Regions from separate parts of the Paenibacillus sp. 01T424 genome, predicted to be linked through region 2. Evidence: a T-box and tRNA genes for the amino acid it is inferred to sense, from the RefSeq annotation. Region 2 holds a T-box; the other holds one or more tRNA genes.
The links. A T-box is a leader RNA that pairs with one kind of tRNA and senses whether it is charged. The one in region 2 lies ahead of metG (methionine--tRNA ligase), so its partner is inferred to be a tRNA-Met.

Region 1: it encodes a tRNA-Met, which carries the amino acid that the T-box ahead of metG (methionine--tRNA ligase) is inferred to sense. The anticodon was not compared.

What each region holds. Positions count from the first base shown of each region.
Region 1 is NZ_JBFTPZ010000008.1:98,062-102,272, reverse strand. It holds gene AC1DPK_RS09305 (RDD family protein) at 75-470, opposite strand; gene AC1DPK_RS09300 (RNase H family protein) at 691-1,206, shown strand; tRNA gene AC1DPK_RS09295 (tRNA-Leu) at 1,406-1,491, opposite strand; tRNA gene AC1DPK_RS09290 (tRNA-Ile) at 1,513-1,589, opposite strand; tRNA gene AC1DPK_RS09285 (tRNA-Met) at 1,627-1,703, opposite strand; gene AC1DPK_RS09280 (2'-5' RNA ligase family protein) at 2,119-2,631, shown strand; gene AC1DPK_RS09275 (ABC transporter substrate-binding protein) at 2,699-4,204, opposite strand; gene AC1DPK_RS09270 (ABC transporter ATP-binding protein) at 4,211-4,211, opposite strand, start outside.
Region 2 is NZ_JBFTPZ010000031.1:68,083-72,293, reverse strand. It holds gene AC1DPK_RS22540 (NUDIX domain-containing protein) at 1-137, opposite strand, end outside; gene metG (methionine--tRNA ligase) at 142-1,788, opposite strand; T-box leader at 1,831-2,092, opposite strand; gene AC1DPK_RS22530 (hypothetical protein) at 2,280-2,408, opposite strand; gene AC1DPK_RS22525 (sigma-70 family RNA polymerase sigma factor) at 2,401-2,613, opposite strand; gene AC1DPK_RS22520 (sigma factor) at 2,641-2,952, opposite strand; gene AC1DPK_RS22515 (serine hydrolase domain-containing protein) at 3,113-4,211, opposite strand, start outside.

The sequences.
Region 1 (4,211 bases), on a different contig from region 2:
AATATCGTGGCAAATGTCAAAAGTATAATAAAAAAAGCCCGCTGCATGATATCGCAACGAGCTCATAAGACAGCTTAATCAGAATGCACCACTTCTGTTCCTGCTATAAAATCATGAATCGCTCTTTTGTCATCGCGCAAACCGACCATAAAGGCGCTGACGATCACAGCAATACCTAATGTTAATCCATAAACGAGTCCACCGACAACATTACGCAATAACATGGTACCTATACCTGGAGGTGAGCCATCCAGCTTTCTAATCTGTACGCCGCATATCCTTTTCCCAATGGTATAGCCGCTCCAAAATACCGGAACCAGTAACGAGTAAAGGAATGAGACCACATCTGTAAAATAATCTCTCCCTTCATATCCTCCTGTAAATAATAATGAAATAATGGCTAACGGAATGCCAATAATAATGCCATCCAGCAATGAAGCTCCTAATCGAATCCAAAAACCTGCTTTCATGCCGAGTCCCCTCCAGTATTACATCATTAATGTTACTTCCTTATTCAGACACATTCCTATTAAAACTTACGCTTATCAGCTCCGATGTATACCTTAATCCATTCGCCTATCCTTAAAGTAAAAAATATTTCGAGGATTTTCCATTTGAAGACTAGCCCATCTCTTTTTTGACGATGATTAAAATAATGAAAGAAGGAATATAATCTGGAGGATAGATTTTGTGGATACTACAACAGAATTGCTAATAAAAAGAGCATATGCCAATCCCCGTTTAAGACAAAACATTATGAACAAGAGTATGATTTGTTTGTATTGTGATTACTCCGGTTTCGTTGCGCAAAATAATCATGGAGCAGCTTGTTGCTTTGTCTTCAATAGAACAATACGCGTTACCGCCAAAAAAATTATGATGGAACATATTGAAGGTTCCAATTACGGTGAATTGCTTGCTGTTCGTTACAGTCTTGAAATACTTGCAAGTGCGCTGACGGAGTATGAGCCGAAATTCGCTATTATCTATACTGATTGCAGTCAAATCGCAAACATTTTATCAAAAGATTATTTTTCTCATTCACATCATAAAGATGCTAGAGATGAAATATTGGCAGTTCTACATCATTTAAATAATATGTATCCCAGCGTTCACATACAAATAAAATACATAAGCAAGCACAAGAAAAACAATACCCTCCATAGGTTAGCCCATAATGCTGCGAGACAAGCTGCTATAAATTAATTACTGCCAGCCTCTAATTTACTTAACAGCTTTAGAAATTAACATATTAAATTAAATTGCTAGATATTAAGTACCTAACGATAAAAAAACCTCCTTTGTTTAGAACTGACAAGTCAGATTCTATAAAGGAGGTTCTTTTATCGTTCGTACATCTTATGTACTTCGTGAAAACCATTGACTCGTCAATGTCTTCGAGGTATGCCGAGGACGGGAATCGAACCCGTACGATGGTCACCCATCGCAGGATTTTAAGTCCTGTGCGTCTGCCAGTTCCGCCACCCCGGCATGTTGTAAAGGTTTTGCTTATGGTGGGCCCTGAGGGACTCGAACCCCCGACCAATCGGTTATGAGCCGACCGCTCTAACCAACTGAGCTAAGGGCCCTCGAAAAACGTATATTTCAACGTATTCATCGAAAGGTTGGTTGCGGGGGCAGGATTTGAACCTGCGGCCTTCGGGTTATGAGCCCGACGAGCTACCGGGCTGCTCCACCCCGCGACGTATATCCATTTGAGCAAAGCCAGTTGAATTGGCGACATAAAATAATATACTATATAGGTGTGTTTTAAGTCAAGCAAAATATTCTAATTTATTTTCTTTTTATTTTTTATGGTATAAACCTCACGCCGTATCGCCCTTTTCGGGATCGAAATACCTCTACCTCATGCGGAGTTTCATAGCCATACATCCAACCGTCATTCTCCATTCTCCTAACCAAACAACCCGCTTGAAATTTGGTTTCATATAGGCGAACCCAATATACCCATCTCATGTCATCCCTCCACTATCTTATTGGAGAAGCTGATGCTTATCACTCCAATAAAGGCTGTATACATTAGAATACCCCAAAATTGGGATCATACATGCAAATGGGGTATACTCAAAATAGGTCATTTCGAAGGAGCTGAAGACCATGTTATATGGAATTGTTGTTTTCCCCGAAAAGCATGTACAGGACTTCGCTAATAGCTGGCGAAGACGCCATGATCCGCATTACACAGCTGTGCCTGCTCATTTGACAGTACGATACGCAGAAGATTGGTCAGACGATGAATTGCAGCTAGCAGTCGCTCATTTAGAGCAAACCACATCTAAGCTGCCTGCTTTCTCTATCCATTTGAACCGTGTATCTACTTTTTTCCCTGTAAGTCATGTGCTCTATTTAGCGCTTGAAGACACCGTTTCCATGCAGAAGCTCCAGGAGAGCGTATGCAGCGGTCCGCTGGCCATTGTCGAGCCTAAATATGTTTACACGCCACATGTCACGATAGGGCAAGAAATCTCAGCTGATGAGCTGCATGATTTATTCGGAAATCTGCGCATGCAGTCCATTGATCTTACTTCGAGAATTGATCGCATACATCTGATGTATCAGACCGAGAACGGCTCTTGGACCGCTTACCAGTCCTTTCTATTACGAGGTTAGACAAATATTAAGGAAAAAGCCCGCAAACGACGCAGAGGTCGATTACGGGCTTTTTCCTTATTTCAAATTATCTTGGCATTGGCATAATTTCGACTCCGCCGCCGTTGCCTTCTCCAGTTGGATTGTTTTTAATTTTTTCCAAAACCGCGTTTCCACGTGTTTCCCACTCAGCTAGTGCTTCACGAGCCGATTTTTTCTTCTCGATTACGGCCTGGAACAATTCATAGCCAGGTTGTTGAGCTTCCCATGCACCTGGTTTCTCACGGAAGATTTTGTCCGTATCTACAGCTGGCATTGGTTTAAGTGAAGTAAATGCGTCAATGTTGTACTGCAAACCGCCGATTGGCGTCAAAAATTCCTTACGTGCAACCATTTCATAAAGACTTCTCGATTTCAGCTTAGCCCATTCCTTGCTGTTGGAGAACTTGATGAAATCCCAAGCGTCTTTATCGTTTTGAGCTTTGTTGTTAATACCCATCAACTGGCTCAATGAAATACTGCTGCCTACTTCAGGATCGCTTGGAGAAACGGGAACTGTCACAACGTCCCAATCAACAGCTTCAAAATCTTTAATTTTCGATGCGTTGTCCGAAGCTCTCTTAAGCTCATTGATATAACCATAATCACCGATCGTCATCGCAATTTTGCCTTTGATGAACAAATCACCATAGAATGGGTCATTGCCACCTTCCGCGTTTTGCTTCTCATACATTTTATTCATAAATTCTTGTGTTGGAATAACTTCTTCTTGATACAGCGATGCAACAGTGCTCCATACATTTTCCCACTGATCGCTATTGACGAGCATTTTCTCGCCTTTGTCATCCCACATTTTTAGCTGCAATGCTTGGCTATAAGACTGCGCATTGCTAAAGCCGTCGTTGGACCAACGATTGAAGGAGAATCCAAATTTACGGTCCACGCCTTCACCTTTAGCCACTTGACGTGCTAGGTTAAGAACTTCAGTCCACTCCATTTTGTTTGTCGGAGGAGTTACACCAGCTTCAGTAAACATTTTTTTGTTGTAGTATAGTGCAGAAGAGTTAAAAGTTGGCGTCAATGCATACAATCCGCCGTCACCAGCAGCTTTAATGCCTTCAACAACAGTTGGAACATAATCCGACAAGTCGAATTTATCTTGTGCTATTAGCGGATCCAGCGGTTGCAGCAAGTTGTCTTGTGTCATCCGACGAAGCATATTGTAATCCAGAACAACAACATCGACTGGATTTGATCCAGTTAGCATTTCTTTCATTTTTYCATACGGATCTGGCTGCTTTGTTGGCTTTGCAGGATCTTGCTGTTCAAAGCGTTGATCATCATAGTTGATTGCGCCTACGATTTGGAACTCAATGTTAGGATGAGACATTTCATACATATCCGTGTATTGCTGACGGAAATACGGCTCATTATCCGCACCGCCATAAAGCACGCCAATACGTAAAACCCGTTTTTCTGTAGAGCTGTCTGAGCCGCTGCTGCACGCTGCTAGCAGGCCAATAAGCAAGGTAAGTGTTAACGATACTAAAGTAAATTTGCGAATTCGCTTGCCTGACAATCTTTTATTATTCATTTGATTT
Region 2 (4,211 bases):
TCTTCAATTTTCTCTCCCGCTTCCATTCCGCCGCCAGGCAGACCCCAATCTCCGTAGTCTGATCTTCTCTGTAATAATATTCTTCCAGCTTCATCTTTAATAATGGCTCCGCCAGTGACGATAATTCTCTTATTCATAGGCTCACTCCCTTTTGGATTGAATCTTTAGCGCATTTGTTTCTTCCTCAATGCAACCAACGTCAATACGCTCAAACAACAGCTCTAAACCTTGAATTTTTTGGTTAGCAGCTACACTAATGAGCTCCCAGCTAGGCTCAGGAAGAGTCAGAAACCTTCTTATTTTCTCGCATGAGAAAGGAATAAACGGGCTCAACAATTGAGACAGATTCGCTATAATTTGCACGCAAGTGTTTATAGTAAAAGCACAAGCCTCTCGATTTTCTTTAATCTGAATCCATGGCTTTTGTTCATCAAAATATTTGTTTGCTCTGCGAATAGTAGCAAAAATTAACTCAATCGCTTCCTTTAGTCGTCCTTCTTCAATGCATGCACCTGACTCAACATATAAAGAAGCAATGGCTTTCATCCATTCCGCGTTCTGCTTGCTTTCAGGAACGTTTCCTTCAAAAGATTTATTTATAAACGCTAGCGTACGATTGACTAGATTGCCAAATGCACCAAGCAATTCTCCATTGTGACTATAAATAAATTCTCGCCAAGAGAAATCAGTATCCCGTTTCTCTGGACCGTTTGCGATCAGAAAATAACGAATAGAGTCTGGCTCATAGCGCTTCAAAATGTCCGGCACCCAAACCGCCCAATTATTGCTTGTCGAAAACTTTTTCCCTTCCAGCGTCATGTATTCACAAGAGATGATTCGATCAGGCAAATGATATTCCTCGGCACCAATCAGTACTGCCGGCCATATTAGTGTATGAAAAGGGATATTGTCTTTACCGTGTACATAATAAGCGGTTATTTCCTCATTTCCGTCCTTCCAGAAAGCCTCCCAGCTGCCGCCTGTTTCTGCAGCCCATTGCTTGCTTGCCGATAAATATCCGCTCACTGCTTCAATCCAGACGTAAATTTTTTTATCCTCGAACCCTGCAACCGGAACCTCCACGCCCCAATCTAAGTCCCTTGTCGCCGCTCGATCTTGAAGCCCCTCTGCAAGATATCTTTGCGTTAATTGTACTGCATTTTCTTTCCAACCTTTTGTTTTTTTTGCATACTTAGTCAATTCAGCTTGGAAGGAAGAGAGTGCAAGATAATAATGTTCCGTTGGCCGCTCAATTGGAGGATTCCCGCAAAGCTTGCATGTCTTGTCTGTCAGGTCGGCTGGGTCAAGCAAGGTTGAACAAAAATCACATTGATCGCCTCTCGCACGGTTACTGCAAACAGGGCAAATCCCTTCAACATATCGATCCGGCAAAAATCGTTGATCTGTTTCACAATACGTTTGTTGGATTGTTTTTTTATATAAATGTCCTTTTTCTAAAAGTGCCAAAAATAACTGTTGAACGACTTGGTGATGAAATGGCTGGTCTGTTCGAGTATACAAATCATACGTAAACCCAAGCTGTTTAAAACATTCGGCAAATTCCTGATGAAATCGATCTGCAATATCTCCCGGAGAAACACCCTCCTGAATCGCTTGCACCGCAACAGGCGTACCGTGGCAGTCACTTCCAGATACGTACAACACCTTATTTCCTTTTGCGCGGTAATAACGTGCCAACACATCCCCTGGCAATACACTCGCCAATCTTCCCAAATGCAATGAACCGTTCGCATAGGGCCAAGCACCGCCAATAAACACATTTGTCATCATAACTCCTCCTTTTTTTGACAAACAAAAAAGCCCTCATCCCAAAGGGACGAGAGCTGTGCTCACGCGGTACCACCCAATTTTATTAATGCCTCGCGACATTAACCTCTTCAGGTACGATGCTTATGCATGTATACCCTAGCACAGTAACGGGTGCGGGTTCCGGCGCAGCCTACAACCATATGAGGTTTCGATGCGCAGCTCAGAGACCATATTCCCAAAGTTATTCTTTACCCCTTTTCAGCAACCGGGGCTCTCTGTAAAAAGACATCGCCTTGGTACTCTTTCTCATCATAGCTTTTGTTAGAATATTCAATTTATTGGAATTATACTCAATATGATATTTCAAGTCAAGGTGATTATGTTACTGCCCACATCTCCTTATTCCTAACTCGCTTTATTGTATCTCCATCAAACTATCCGCGATTGCACATACCCACATTTTCGAAACCTCGAATGCCCTTACCTCATATTGGATGTTAATTCCGTTATCATCCGTTACCTTTTTTTTTAACGAGCATGATTTCTTCAAGCACCTTTTGCTTCAATCCCGCTGGCGGATGAATATGATTTGCCTTTTCCATCAACATGCGTTTCAACTCATCTGCACTATTAAACATGGATATCTCTCCTTCTCTTATCCCTTAGTTGTTTTAATGCGTAGTGTAGTCTGGATTTCACCGTTCCGACTGGAATTCGAACGATTTCTGCAACCTCTTCCTGTGTTAAATCATTTAAATAGTGCAGCACTACCACTTGCTTCAGCTTATATGAAAGACAATCCATATCATCCAATATGCTGTGGCTGGACAGCTTTTCTATCACAGAGTCAGAAAAATCATTTTCGAGTGTTTATGAGTAGTTATTAAGCTCATGTGCATGATTGCGAAATTGCCTCCACTTTTTTCGTTTGTAGGCTTGATGTTGTCTAATCGTGATACCGTAAAGCCAAGGCTGAAAAGGTCTCGTACCGTCAAAATTCCGAAGGCTCCTGTACAGTTCGACGTAAACGTCCTGAATAAGATCATCCACATCATTTTTGTTTTCGGTTAGCAAGAATAGGGTACGGTAAACCATATCAATGGTCTCGTTATAAATATCGGAAAACGCTTCTAGATTGCCTCCTAATACTTGCTCAATACGACGATTGATTTCTACAGGCAAAAGAACTCACCTCACATTGTGTAATATATGATATTGGTCGCTAAGTCCCGTTTCGTGCGGTAGATTAAAAAAAATTGGACTCCTGTATGTATAAAAAAAGGACGCCGCTTGGCATCCTCTCTGAATGTACGCTAAAGCGCATAACTATGCTGTCACGATACTAAACCTGCACACCAGTTAATTCGTACGCTTCAAATCCAAATGAAACGTTATGGGTACATTTAAGTTCTATTTTATGATCATAAAAGCGAACGAAATAGGTTATCACATACGGGGTTTCTTTGTAGATCAAAGTAAGAGATAGTTGGTTGCTGTCTATCCAACAAGCATTTGTAACCACTTCCTGATCATGTGTCTCCAAATCTTTCACAAAATGATCAATTGGATGGTTTATGGTGCTGAAGTTAAATGGATACGTCTTCACACTCTGTTCGCCAAAAAATAACTTAAACTGAAATTCGTTCCCACTTGCTGCAAAATGAAGCTCAGTGAGTCCTTGATTATTATCCATGAATGAAAAACGAAGATCATCTAAGCGAATAGGACTAGGCTCACTTAATGCTGGTATGAACGGATTAGCCATTTTCAAGAAATGCTGATCTAAATCTGTTTTTTGTTCACCATCTTCAAAGAGGATATCCGTGTCTATTTGCAGGAGGATATGTTCATACACTAAATCTAGCATGATTTGAAGCTGTTTCATGGAAGAGAAGCTCGATGTTGCCGCAATGACAACCTGATGTTTGGGCGACACAAAACATAACTGCCCATACCCGCCATTCCCCATAAAGCAGCCATCACGACATAGAAAAAATTGATACCCATAACCTTGGGAAAAATCGATGCGCTCTTCGTCTCGCGATGTATCGCTTTGCACACTGGTGGCGAGTGAAATGTATTCTTCTGAAACGATTCGATGACCATTATATATCCCTTTGTTTAGCAGCATTTGCCCAAACTTAGCAATCCCTTCAGTAGGAATACTTAGTCCCATTCCCCCAGCAACGACGCCAAGCGGACAGTTTTCCCAAGAAGCGGATGAAATGCCTAGAGGCATAAACAAACGAGGCATTAAATATTCGGTTAGCTTTTGACCTGTTACTCTCTCAAGGATAGCAGACAACATATAGGTAGAATGTGTACTGTAACGGTAATAGGTTCCTGGCTTATGCTCTACTTCCATTGCTAAATAGGCTTTAACCCAGTCTGTTTGCTCTGCAACGCTTCCGTAAATATTGTCATGATGGCCAGCATTCATC